DNA from 2 places in the Geobacillus sp. Sah69 genome. Region 2 is predicted to be linked to the other one. Evidence: predicted binding sites of a transcription regulator. Region 2 holds the regulator's gene; the other holds the start of a gene.

Region 1 (6,423 bases), on a different contig from region 2:
CGAATGCGGAAATTGTCTTCCAACAGCACCCAGTTTTCCGGATACGGATACCCGAGCACCCAGTAGCTGATTCCGCGCAATCCGTATTCTTTCACCAATTCAAATTTCGCCAACGCGCTGCGGGCGTCTTCAAACCATACTTCGTGCTGGCGGCCTTGCTCGTCCGTGTACCGGTAAAACGGCGAGGCGGCCGCCGCATCGTATTGGATGGACGCCCCGTAGCGAATGGGGCTAGCCGGTTCGGGTCGCTCAGTTCATTGGCAGCGACAATCCGCTCGAGTGGAACACCGTAACGCTGAGCCAACTGCCAAAGCGTCTCCCCGCGCTTTACGACATGAACAATCATGACGCTCCCCCTTTCGTTCCCTCCTTTTACCACTATATCTTGGCTTTTTCCTTTTATGTAAAAAAACGCCGGTTCCTCTACGGAAACCAGCGTTTCATCCATCCAAACCCATCCGTATCACCATTACAGGCCGCACTTCAGCTGGGCGCCGCAGTTCGTGCACGTGTTGCAGCCGCCGATCTCTTCGACCGTTCCTTCGCGGCAAATCGGGCAAATGTTGCCGATTTCGGAGCCGATCGTCACATCGGTGGCGCGCACATCTTGAATCGTATCGACAAGCACGACGGCGCGTTTCGTTTCTTTTTCCTCTTGTTCTTCTGGAAGCAGTTCTAGCTGTTCTTCGATCCGGTTTTCTTCCGCTTTCAACGTTAACACTTGCTCATCGCGGCTGCCGTCGACGTAGACGGTGCCGCCTTTCGCGCCGCCGCGCCATAAACGCTCGTACACTTTTTGCACTTGCTCGACGGTGTAGCCTCTCGGCGCGTTGACCGTTTTCGACAAGCTCGAGTCGACCCAGCGCTGAATGATGCATTGCACATCGGCGTGCGCTTCCGGCGGCAAGTCCATCGCCGTCACAAACCAAGGCGGCAAATGGTTCGGGTCGGCTTCCGGATGTTTGTCCAAATATTCTTGGACAATGTCCGCTTTCACTTCGATAAATTTGCCCAAGCGCCCGCTCCGGTAGTACGAGAACGAGAAGTACGGCTCCAGCCCGGTTGAGACGCCAACCATCGTTCCCGTCGATCCTGTCGGCGCCACCGTCAGCAAGTGTGAGTTGCGGATGCCGTATTTCAAAATATCTTGGCGAATGTCATCCGGCATCCGTTTCATGTAACCGGTGTTGATGAACGCTTCGCGTAGCTTTTGCGTTTCTTCTTCCGTTTCGCCGACCAAAAACGGGAAGCTGCCTTTTTCTTTCGCCAGCTCGATCGAGGCCCGGTAAGCGGTCGTGGCGATCGTGCGGAACAGTTCGTCCACAAGTTGATTTCCTTCCTCGGAGCCGTACGCTTTTTCGCAGTAAATGAGCAAGTCGGCAAGCCCCATGACGCCAAGGCCGATGCGGCGCTCGCCGAGCGCCTGTTTTTTGTTTTCCTCAAGGAAGTATGGCGTAGCATCAATGACGTTGTCTTGCATCCGCACCCCGATTTCAACCGTACGCTTCAGTTTTTCATAGTCCACGACTTTCCGCTCTTTGTCCACCATGTTCGCCAAGTTAATGGCGGCCAAGTTGCAGACCGAATATGGCGCAAGGGGCTGTTCCCCGCACGGATTGGTCGCCACGACTTTTTGTCCGTACGCGCGAGCGTTCGTCATTTCATTGGCATTGTCGATGAAGAAAATGCCCGGCTCGGCTGAATACGTCGCACAAATGTTGATCAACTTCCAAAGCTCGCGGGCGCGGATTTTCCGGTAGACGCGGACGCGGTAGCCCATTTGTTCCCATTCGCGCACATCGCCGACTTCATGCCATTTTTCATTGTAAATGCGCATTTCTTCTTCAGAATACGTTTCTACGTCCGGGAAGCGCAACGCGTATTCTTCGTCCTTTTCGACCGCTTCCATGAATTCTTTCGTCAAGCAGACGGAAATGTTCGCACCGGTCAAAAAGTCCGGGTTGTGCACCGTGTATGTACCGCCGGTGCGCAGTTTTTCTTCGGCATCTTTGATAATTTCCTCTGTGAAGCCGCCGTAGTCAGGCGCGTTTTTGTACCGGACGATCGCTTCGTACATCGTCCGCTCCCGCTCGGTGAGCGGCGTGAATTTCAGTTTGTCGCGCGCTGCTTTTTTGATGCCCTCGTCTTCCATATTTTCAAGCAGGTAGCGCAAAATGCGCGGGTTTTGCATTTTCGAGACGATGAATTCGATAATGTCCGGGTGCCAGTCGGCCAGCATAATCATTTGGGCGCCGCGGCGGGAGCCACCTTGCTCAACAAGGTGGGTCAGCTTCGCAATGTCGTCAAGCCATGAGACCGACCCGGACGATTTGCCGTTCACCCCGCGCGCAAGCGTATGGCGCGGCCGCAATGTCGAGCCGTTCGTCCCAACGCCGCCGCCGCGGCTCATAATTTCCATCACCTGCTTCCGATGTTCGGAAATGCCTTCGCGCGAATCTTTCACAAACGGCATCACATAGCAGTTGAAATACGTCACTTCCTTGCCTGAACCCGCCCCGTACAACACGCGGCCGGCCGGAACAAAATTCAAGCTGGCGAGCTCTTGATAAAACTTTTCGAACCACTCTTTCCGCTTTTCTTCGGTCTTTTCCACCGCCGCCAGCCCGGTCGCATTGCGCTTGGCGATTTGCTCATAGAAAATCTCGAGCGGCTTGTCGATAATGTCGAGCGATCGAAGGACAATGCCGGTTTCCGCCTCCTCGCCTTCGAGCACGTGCCGGTATTCGTCTTCAATCAACACGCGCGCTTTTTTCGCCTCCCAGTCAATATCGACGATAAAACCGAGACCGCGGGCTGGGAATTTCGGGTCCTCCTTGATCGTCAACACAACGAAATCGCCCGGTGTGAGCGTCAGCTTTTCCGTATCCTTAAACGAATAACGGTCCAACATGACCAAACGGGATACGCCTTTATGGGTGATGTGCATATCCGGCGTAATCGGATGCACTTGCGGAAATAGGCGGATATCCTCGTTCAGCTTGTCAATATTGATTTTCATTTTTTCGGACGACGCCACCGTCATTCTCCTATCTCTCCTCTTTTATATAATTATATAATCTCTCATGTTTTTGCCAATGTTGCCCTGTCTTCTCTACCTTACCATATCAAACAGAAAAAAACAATATATAGTATGATTTTTACGAAAATCATACTATATATTGTTATTTAGAACAAATCATTTCGTTTTTGTCAAGCAAAAAAAGACAAAAAACGGCGAAAAACGGACCAGCCATGCCGTTTTTGCCAAAACAGGAGCGATGTTCCATATTGCCGCCTAACGCTTAAAGTTCCATTCATCGCTTTCGTATTTCGTCCGCGCCAGCTCTTCAACGTACGCCAACTCTTCGGCGGTGAGCGTGTACGGTTCCAATACGATGTTCAATCCTTTTTTAAATCCTTTGTAAAACGCCTCTTTCGCTTCCTCGATCGTCACCGTGCGGCTCGTCAACTCATTGATCGCGACGGCTTTCTTTTTAAAATCGCGCTGCAGACGCTCTTTCACCCGCTCGTTTGGATATTTAAACAAGCTGAACAGCAAGTCTTCGTCCAAATCGAGCAAAATCGAACCATGCTGCAAAATGACGCCTTTTTGCCGCGTTTGCGCACTGCCGGCGATTTTCCGCCCCTCAACGACAAGTTCGTACCACGACGGTGCGTCAAAGCAAACAGCCGAGCGCGGGCTGCGCAAATCCGCTTTTTCTTCTTCTGTTTTCGGCACGGCGAAATACGCGTCAAGCCCAAGGAAGCGAAATCCTTCCAAAATGCCCTGGGAGATGACGCGGTATGCTTCTGTCACCGTCTTCGGCATCGCCGGGTGCGACTCGGAGACGATGACGCTGTATGTCAATTCTTTATCGTGCAGGACGCCGCGCCCGCCGGTCGGCCGACGGACAAAGCCGAGGCCGTGCCGTTTGACCGCGTCTAAATCAATTTCTTTCTCCACTTTTTGAAAATAGCCGATCGACAACGTCGGCGGATTCCAGCCGTAAAAGCGGATCGTCGGCGGAATTTTTCCTTCGCTGTGCCAATCGAGAAGCGCCTCATCGAGCGCCATATTGAACGCCGGCGGGCAATAGCCGGAATCGATAAAGCGCCATACTTCTTTTGCCATCGTTCCACCTTCTCTATTGTTCCATACTCTAAACGCTGCGGCGGCTTGTCCACCACCGCCAAGGGGCGGGACGCTTTTGGCCGCCTTTATTAGTTTAGCAAACAACGCCGGTGAAGGAAAGAAAAATGGCATTGCGAAAACCTCTTTGCTTCCCGGCGGCGACTTTATATAATAGGAAATAGCAGACGAAGCGAAAGGAGGCATGACGGGTGGAAGCATTGCTCATTATTCTCGGCGCAATCATCGTGTATTCCGTCATTACGTACTTCTGGCAGAAGAGAATTGTCAAAGCATTGACAGAGGAAGAGTTCCGCGCCGGTTATCGAAAAGCGCAACTCGTCGACGTCCGCGAACCGGACGAGTTTGCGGCTGGACATATTTTAGGGGCGCGCAACATCCCGCTGACCCAACTGCGCATGCGCATGAAAGAATTGCGCAAAGACCAGCCGATTTATTTATATTGCCAAAACGGACTGCGCAGCGGGCGAGCCGCGCAAATGCTTTACCGGAAAGGGTATCGCGATTTGTACCATTTAAAAGGCGGATTTAAAACGTGGACCGGGAAAGTGAAGAAAAAAGCGTAGCCCGTTAACCAAAAAGGCGCTCTGCCCAAACAGGCAGGCGCCTCTTTTCGCATGCGCTAGACCGCCGCAAATTCCGGCGGCAGGACGACCGCCTCAAGCACCGAAGCAGCCGCGCCGATGGCGCAGCTTTTCTCTTTCAGCTTGGAGGAGATGATGGACGGCTCGCTTTCTTTTTTGACGAGAATTCGCTTTCTCACTTCTTGGCGCGCCGGACCGATCACATACTCGCCCGCTTGGGCCAGCGGGCCGCCGATAATGATCGCCTCCGGATTGTACGCGTAGATCACCTGCAACAGTCCGATGCCGAGATAACGCCCCGTTTCCGCCAAAATGCGCGCCAGCTGTTCATCGCTTTCTGCTGCCAACGCCATCGCAGCGATGGAAAAGCGTTCATCGAGCCATTCGGAACGCCCTTCTTCAGCCAAACGGCGCTCAATGTATTTTTCCGACGCATACATTTCCCAGCAGCCGATGTTGCCGCAGCTGCAGCGAATGCCGTTGACATCGATCGTATGATGACCGATTTCACCAGCTAGGCCGCTGACACCCCGATAGAGCTGATGGTGAAGAACGACGCCGGCGCCAATGCCGATTCCGGCGCTGATGTAAACAAAGTGGGCGAACTCGTTGCCGGCGCCGAACCATTTTTCGCCAAGCGCCGCCAGTTTCGCCTCGTTTTCCACAATAACCGGATATTGCGGCCATCGCTTTTGCAAGGCCGATGCCAACGCCACATCGCCCAAACGCAAGTTCGGCGCAAAAATCACCGTCCCGCTTTCCGTATGGACAACGCCCGGCACCCCGATGCCGATTCCCATCACACCGTACGGCGTCGCCGGCGCCCGGCGGATGGCCGCCTCGATGAGCTCCATCATTTCGCCGATGATCGCCTCCTGCCCTTCAGACGGGCGGAACGAACGCCGTTGCTCCCAAAGAATGTCCGCGTTTAAATTGGTCAACACGGCATACAAATAGTTCACCCCCAGCTCAACGCCGATAAGCGAGCCGGCGTCGGCGTTGAAGCGAAGCATGAGCGGCCGGCGCCCGCCGGTTGACTCGCCGATTCCGCTTTCATGGACGAAATGCTCGGCGATCAGCTCATCGACGAGCGCTGAAACCGTCGCTTTATTCAGTCCGGTCGTTTTCGCAATATCGGCGCGTGAAATCGGGTGTTGGTCGCGGATCAATTTCAGGACGAGCTGTTTATTCATTTTTTTGACAAGAGTGATGTTCCCTGTCCTCATGTTTTCGGTCATCCTTTTCGTCATGACTTTTAGTATGCACCGCGAATGATGGATCAGCCATTGTTATTAGTTTATATAATAAACTAACTAGACTTTTCTGTCAATGCCGCCATAACAATGCAGCTGTCCCCAAACGAAACGGCCCGCCCACTGTCGGGCGAGCCGTTTGTCGGTATCACGGATCAGTTTGTCGGCTTTTGATAGCGCAAAATCGGCTTGCGCGCTGCGGTCGTTTCATCAAGCCGCTTGACGACCGTCGTATGCGGCGCTTCTTGAACGATTTCCGGAGTTTCTTCCGCTTCCTTGGCAATTTGAATCATCGCATCGATGAACGCATCAAGCGTTTCTTTTGACTCCGTCTCGGTCGGCTCAATCATCATGCACTCTTCGACGATGAGCGGGAAGTAAATGGTCGGCGGATGGAAGCCGAAATCAAGCAGCCGTTTCGCAATGTCAAGCGTTC
Region 2 (6,423 bases):
CCGCTCCGGAGCGAAGACCGTCGTCCTAGATATTCCGCTGTTATTTGAAAGCGGGCTGACTCATTGGGTGGATAAAGTGCTTGTTGTGTACGTCGACGATGACGTTCAGCTCCGCCGGCTCATGGCGCGCAACGGTTTCACCGAAGAGGAAGCGCTCGCCCGCATCCGCTCCCAGTGGCCGATGGCGGAAAAAGTGAAACGGGCCGATGCGGTGATTGACAACAACGGGACGATCGAAGAGACACGCCGGCAGTTGCTGGCCATTTTGCATCAATGGGACGCCTTGGGAAAATAGGCGTCTTTTTTGCTGCGTTTTATTGATTTTGCTCTCCGTATTTCACAAAAATATGATATACTATTTATGTGGATTAAAATAAATAGTATAACATATATGAGAAGGGAACAAGGTGAATGAAGGCGAAAGTGGCGATTAACGGATTCGGACGAATTGGACGGATGGTATTCCGGAGAGCCATCAATCCTCCCGACCTTGAAATTGTGGCGGTGAATGCTAGCTATCCGCCGGAAACGTTAGCCCATTTGGTGAAATACGACTCCAACCACGGCAAATTCGACGGCGATGTCGCCGCTTTGGAAGACGGATTGCTTGTCAACGGCAAAAAGGTGGAATTGCTGAACTCGCGCGACCGCAACAATTGCCGTGGAAAGAGCTTGATATTGATATTGTGATTGAAGCGACCGGCAAATTTAACTTCCCTCCGAAAGAAGTCTCCTACTTCTAAACGTGAAGGTGCGCCAGCACCAGTGAAAGTGGGAGATGAATTTCGGTTGGCGTTAGCCAACGAATATGATAGAATATGGCTAGAACGGACACCTTCGGAACGAAGGGAAGCGTAAAGGGTTCTTGTGTGTGGCTTACCGTTCAGCGAACACACACAAGTCGCTTGAAGCCCCCACCTCTAAGCGAAGTGTAGGTGGTGGGTAGTTCACAAGGAAAGCTTCATGGCATGGCGTTGCGCGTTCCGACGCCGAACGTGTCGCTTGTCGATTTGGTCGTTGACGTCAAGCGGGATGTGACGGTCGAGGAAGTGAACGAAGCTCTTCTCCGCGCAGCCAATGGTCCGCTGAAAGGCATTTTGGATTTCACGATGGAGCCGCTTGTGTCGATCGATTTCAACACGAACCCGCATGAACCCGCATTCGGCGATCATTGACGGTTTGTCGACAATGGTGATTGACGGCCGGAAAGTGAAAGTGCTCGCCTGGTACGACAACGAGTGGGGCTATTCGTGCCGCGTCGTCGACTTGGCCAGCCTTGTCGCCGCCAAAATGAATGAGCGTCTTCATGTGAGCGCTTAAGCAGTTTTTCTTCCAATCTCGCAATCGTGAAAAGATGCGCAAAGCGTCCGATCCGCCCGTGTGGCGGTGTGGGCGCTTTTTCCTTTTGGCATGCGAAAAATTAAAAAAGCCTGTTGCAAAAACCCCCTAAACAAAGTATACTATGTTTCGTGAACTTCTTAACGGCAAAGGTAATGTGACTACTTAAAGGGTTAGGACCTCTTAGGACTAACTTTCCCCCGTGGTAGTTATACATGCCATTTTGCAACCTACAAATCTGTTTTTTATTTGAGAAAATTGGTTAAAAGGGGGACTTTCGCATGGATACGATGGGTCGTCACGTTATCTCGGAACTTTGGGGATGCGACTTTGACAAACTGAACGATATGGACTTTATTGAAAAAACGTTTGTAGACGCCGCATTAAAATCGGGAGCGGAAATTCGCGAAGTCGCGTTCCATAAATTCGCTCCGCAAGGCGTAAGCGGGGTCGTCATTATTTCCGAATCCCATTTAACGATTCATACGTTTCCGGAACACGGCTATGCCAGCATTGATGTGTATACATGCGGCCATTTAGACCCGACCATCGCCGCGGATTACATCGCCGAAAAGCTTGGCGCGCAAACGCGGGAAACGATTGAGCTGCCGCGCGGCATGCGCCCGATTGAAGTGAAAAAGGCGCACGCGCTGTAATTCCATAACAACGGAAGCAAAAGGAGCGTAAACAGGACGCTCCTTTTTTTACGCTTTCGGCGGTGCCATGGCGGCCAAAATCATGGTATGATGGTGAAAAAAAGAACGATTAGGGAGACGTGGCTATGAGCATGTGGAAAAAGTTGAAGTATGCGTTGACGAACCATTGCGAAACGCGGGAAAACCATGAGGACGCCGAGCTCCGGAGCCATTACTACAAAGCGGCCCACCGCGCTGTCATCGACGCGGTGAAAGAGCTGCTCGCTTCGCTGCCTGACGCCGAGCTGCTTTCCGTTTCCGAAGAGCGCGGCGAGCTTTGCGCCCAAACGCGGCGCGGCCCCAAGCTGTTTATCGTCGCCACCGTCATTTCCGTCCGCCCGTTTGAAACGGCGGTGGACTTTTCGGTGACGACCGAGACAAAGTTCTTGCCGTTTGATTTTGGCCGCAGCCGGGCGGTCATCCTTGAGTTATACCGGAAGCTTGACGGCCGCCTGCCGTATATCGGTTCTGGCCTCAATAGCTGACTATGGCTTGTCTGCCATCTGCCATTCCGGTATGATAGAAGATAAGAAGAGGAACGGAGTGGATGTTATGCGATGTCCGTCATGCCATCACCAAGGCACGCGCGTGCTTGACTCGCGCCCGGCCGAAGAAGGCCGCTCGATTCGCCGCCGGCGCGAGTGCGAACAATGCCACTATCGATTTACGACGTTTGAGCGGGTCGAGGAACCGCCGCTGATTGTCGTCAAAAAAGAAGGGACGCGCGAGGAGTTCAGCCGGGAAAAAATTTTGCGCGGTTTGATCAAAGCGTGTGAAAAACGGCCGGTGGCGCTTGAGCAATTGGAAAAAGTGACGCAGGAAATCGAGCGCGAGCTGCGCAGCCAAGGCGTATCGGAAGTAAAAAGCGAAACGATCGGCGAAATGGTCATGGAGCGGCTGTCGCGCATCGATGAGGTGGCCTATGTCCGCTTCGCTTCCGTCTATCGGCAGTTTAAAGATATCAACGTATTTATCGAAGAGCTAAAAGAGCTGATTAAAAAAGGACAACGGTAAAAGGGCTCGGGCGGGAATGCGGCAGGCCCTTTTTTCAGCTTATTTTTCGGCCGGGAAGGCGAGAGGTGGATGGAAACGAATATGGCAGAATGGAAGGTCGGAGCGATGCCACACCATTGGAAAGAGTTGTTGGCCGTTGATCGGTATATGGTGCAAAGCCGCACTGCGCTGCACGATGCGGACCGAAAAGTGTTGACTATGCTGTATCAGCCGCTGATCGGCCATCGTGCGCTCGCCTTATATATGACGCTTTGGGGGGAGCTCGAGCTGCTTGGCGGCCGGGAAGCGACCCACCATCGGCTTATGGCGCTCATGCAGTGCGGTCTGCCGGACATTTACAGCGAGCGGCTGAAGCTCGAAGGCATCGGGCTGCTGAATACGTACGTCCACGCCCCCGAGGCGGAAGAGCCGAAGCAGTTTGTGTATGAGCTGCGCCCGCCGCTGGCGCCGGATCAATTTTTCCGCGACGAAATGCTCGGCGTCTTTTTGTACCGGCAAGTCGGCCGTCATATGTTTGCCCAGCTGAATGACTGTTTTGCCTGCCCGGTTGTGGATGAGACAAAGTTCACCCGGGTGACGCGCGCGTTTTCGGACGTATTTTCGTCCGTTCATGCTGAACAAATCGTCGCGGGATTCAATGAAGAGGCCGGGCGCGAGCTCGAGCCGCCGGATGGAAAAGTGCACATGGGGCGGGACGAGGCGTCGTATGCGCTCGATGACGGCGTGTTTGATTTTGAGCTGTTTTTTGCCGGCTTGTCGAAACAGATGGTGCCGCGCCGGGCCGTAACCGCGAAAGTGAAAGAAGCGATCAAAAAGTTGGCATTTTTGTACGGCATCCCGCCGCTGGAAATGCAAAAAATTGTRRTRMMRGRKAMCGAWSCGGCATACGAGATTGACATTGACGCCCTGCGCCGGGCGGCCCGGGAGTGGTATGAGATCGAGCACGGCGGCGCCGCCCCGCGCCTTGTCGAACGGGTGCAGCCGCTCGCTTACCGGACGATGGAATACATCGAGCCACGCACAAAAGAGGAGGCGTTGATGAAGCAGCTCGAGACGATCTCCCCGCGCCAGCTTCTGAAGGAAATTTCCGGGGGAGCGGAGCCGTCGCTCGCCGATTTGCAATTGATCGAAGATATTATGTTTCAACAGCAGCTTCTTCCGGGCGTCGTCAATGTGCTGATTTATTACGTCATGCTGCGGACGAATATGAAACTATCGAAAAAATATGTCGAGAAAATCGCCAGCCATTGGGCGCGCAAAAAGGTGCGCACCGTCAAAGAGGCGATGGAGCTGGCTAAAGAGGAAGCAAAGACGTACCAAAACTGGGCGAATGAAAAAGAAAAAGGGACGCGGACAGTGCGCAAAGTCGTGCGCACCGAAATCGTCCCCGACTGGCTGAACATGGATTACAGCCAGCCGGATGATGACGACTTTGATGTGGAACAGGCGCGCAAAGAGCTCGAGGAACGGCTGAAAAAATACCGTGATGGATCGTAGGTGTAAAGGCGATGGAACGAGTAAATCAACTGTTGCAGCGGCTGTTCGGAAACGAAGGGTTCCGGCGGCGCTATGAACAAATGCGGCGCTATATTTTGACGCATCCGGACGTGCAGCCGTTTTTGCAGGCGCACGAGCAGCAGCTGTCGCGCGATGCGGTGGACCGAAGTTTAATGAAGCTGTACGAATTTATCGAGCAACATGGCCATTGCCGCCAGTGCCCAGGGCTCGAGCAATGCCCAAATATGTTGCCGGGGTATCATCCGAACTTGGTGGTCGCCGGCGGGCGAATTGACGTTGAATACGACCGCTGCCCGAAAAAAGTGCAAGATGATGAACGGAGAAGGCAGGAAGCGCTCATTCAAAGCATGTTCGTGCCGCGGGAAATTTTGCAAGCTTCGCTGTCGGATGTGGATCTTAGCGACGATGGGCGCATTAAAGCCATCCAGTTTGCAGAGAAGTTCGTGACGGAGTACGAGCCGGGGAAAAAAATGAAAGGATTGTACTTGTACGGGTCGTTCGGCGTCGGCAAAACGTATTTGCTCGGGGCGATCGCCAATGAACTGGCGAAACGGAACATTCCGTCGCTCATCGTCTATGTGCCGGAGCTGTTTCGCGAGCTGAAGCATTCATTGCAAGATCAGACGATGAACGAAAAGCTCGATTATGTGAAAAAAGTGCCGGTGCTCATGCTCGATGACCTTGGAGCGGAGGCGATGTCGAGCTGGGTGCGCGACGATGTGCTCGGCCCAATTTTGCAATACCGGATGTTTGAAAATTTGCCGACCTTTTTCACCTCCAACTTTGATATGAAGCAACTCGCCCACCATTTGACGTATTCGCAGCGCGGCGAGGAAGAAAAAGTGAAAGCCGCCCGCATTATGGAGCGGATCCGCTCACTCGCGCACCCGGTTGAAATTACCGGGCCAAACCGCCGCGAATGATGGATAAGCGGTCAAACGGCGCGCTTAAGGCGTCCCCTGACGCAAGGGGGCGCCGTTTTTCTGCGCTGGGGCGGAAAGGATGCATTCTCCGCCAGCCGCCAAGGAGCGGAGCATCTTGGCGAATGAACCCGTTGCGAATGTCTGTGCGCTCCGTCCGCCGCAGCCGCCGAGCGGCGCATCCCTGTAGGCGGGAAACGTTGGACGTTTTGCGCTTTTTTAGTCTAAACAGCTGATTGTCCCCATATATATAAACCAAGTGTTGATCTCGGAGAAGGGGGGACAGCGGGTGATCGAAATCCATTTTGACAAGGCAAGCGAGGCGGAGAAACTGTTTTGGCTGCTGAATGAACGGAAACGGGATGCCTGTCCGCTGTTTCACGCCGCTTACGACGGAAACAAGATCGTGGCGGTTTACATATACGGCGATGAGAAGCACGTGCTCGAGACGTATATCATACCAGCCATGACTGCATTTGTGCAGTCTGTCCTCGAAGACCGGCTGTTGTTGTCGATCATTTCCGGTGTCTTTTATTTTCGCGACCGCGAGGAACAGCAGCAAATTTTGGCGCTCGCCCATTCGTTTTTGGACGGTGAACGGCGCGATTATCAGAAAGGGGCGGAGTTTGCTGCTTCGCGCATGGCGCTGCTGCGCGAGGCGTGCGCTTCGTTTTTGCGCGACGGGCTGTCCTTCTCGTTTTCGTCGTTTGTCACCTTTCGGCTGAAGCCGTACATCGAGCGGCTTGAACATTATGTCGGGCTCGCGATTGACGAGTACAAATTGGAGCAAGAGTATCAAACTTTCGTGCAAATGCTGCGCGAATGCCTGGTTGGCCGGACGCCGCAATGGCCGCGCCTGTATTTGGTGCACGACCCGCCGCACTTCGTGTTTTACGACCGCCACCGCCGCGAGCTGTCGGCGGCGGAAGTGAAACGGC

What was found. Region 2 encodes NrdR, which represses ribonucleotide reductase genes. Its sites were predicted from a motif close to AACACNATATATNGTGTT; they were not measured.
Region 1: AP057_RS02710 (vitamin B12-dependent ribonucleotide reductase) is a predicted target of NrdR. The motif match lies at 3,137-3,154, and genes of this name have one in related genera.

What each region holds. Positions count from the first base shown of each region.
Region 1 is NZ_LLKS01000019.1:168,331-174,753, reverse strand. Features, by position in the region: partial or broken gene AP057_RS15955 (spore gernimation protein) at 1-227, opposite strand, end outside; partial or broken gene AP057_RS17720 (LysM peptidoglycan-binding domain-containing protein) at 278-346, opposite strand; gene AP057_RS02710 (vitamin B12-dependent ribonucleotide reductase) at 470-3,043, opposite strand; gene AP057_RS02705 (biotin/lipoate A/B protein ligase family protein) at 3,296-4,132, opposite strand; gene AP057_RS02700 (rhodanese-like domain-containing protein) at 4,342-4,716, shown strand; gene AP057_RS02695 (ROK family protein) at 4,773-5,960, opposite strand; gene gcvPB (aminomethyl-transferring glycine dehydrogenase subunit GcvPB) at 6,143-6,423, opposite strand, start outside.
Region 2 is NZ_LLKS01000039.1:33,349-39,771, forward strand. Features, by position in the region: gene coaE (dephospho-CoA kinase) at 1-295, shown strand, start outside; partial or broken gene AP057_RS18160 (glyceraldehyde 3-phosphate dehydrogenase NAD-binding domain-containing protein) at 412-1,320, shown strand; gene speD (adenosylmethionine decarboxylase) at 1,620-1,994, shown strand; gene AP057_RS10035 (hypothetical protein) at 2,120-2,518, shown strand; gene nrdR (transcriptional regulator NrdR) at 2,586-3,047, shown strand; partial or broken gene AP057_RS10045 (replication initiation and membrane attachment family protein) at 3,153-4,544, shown strand; gene dnaI (primosomal protein DnaI) at 4,556-5,488, shown strand; gene ytxC (putative sporulation protein YtxC) at 5,775-6,423, shown strand, end outside.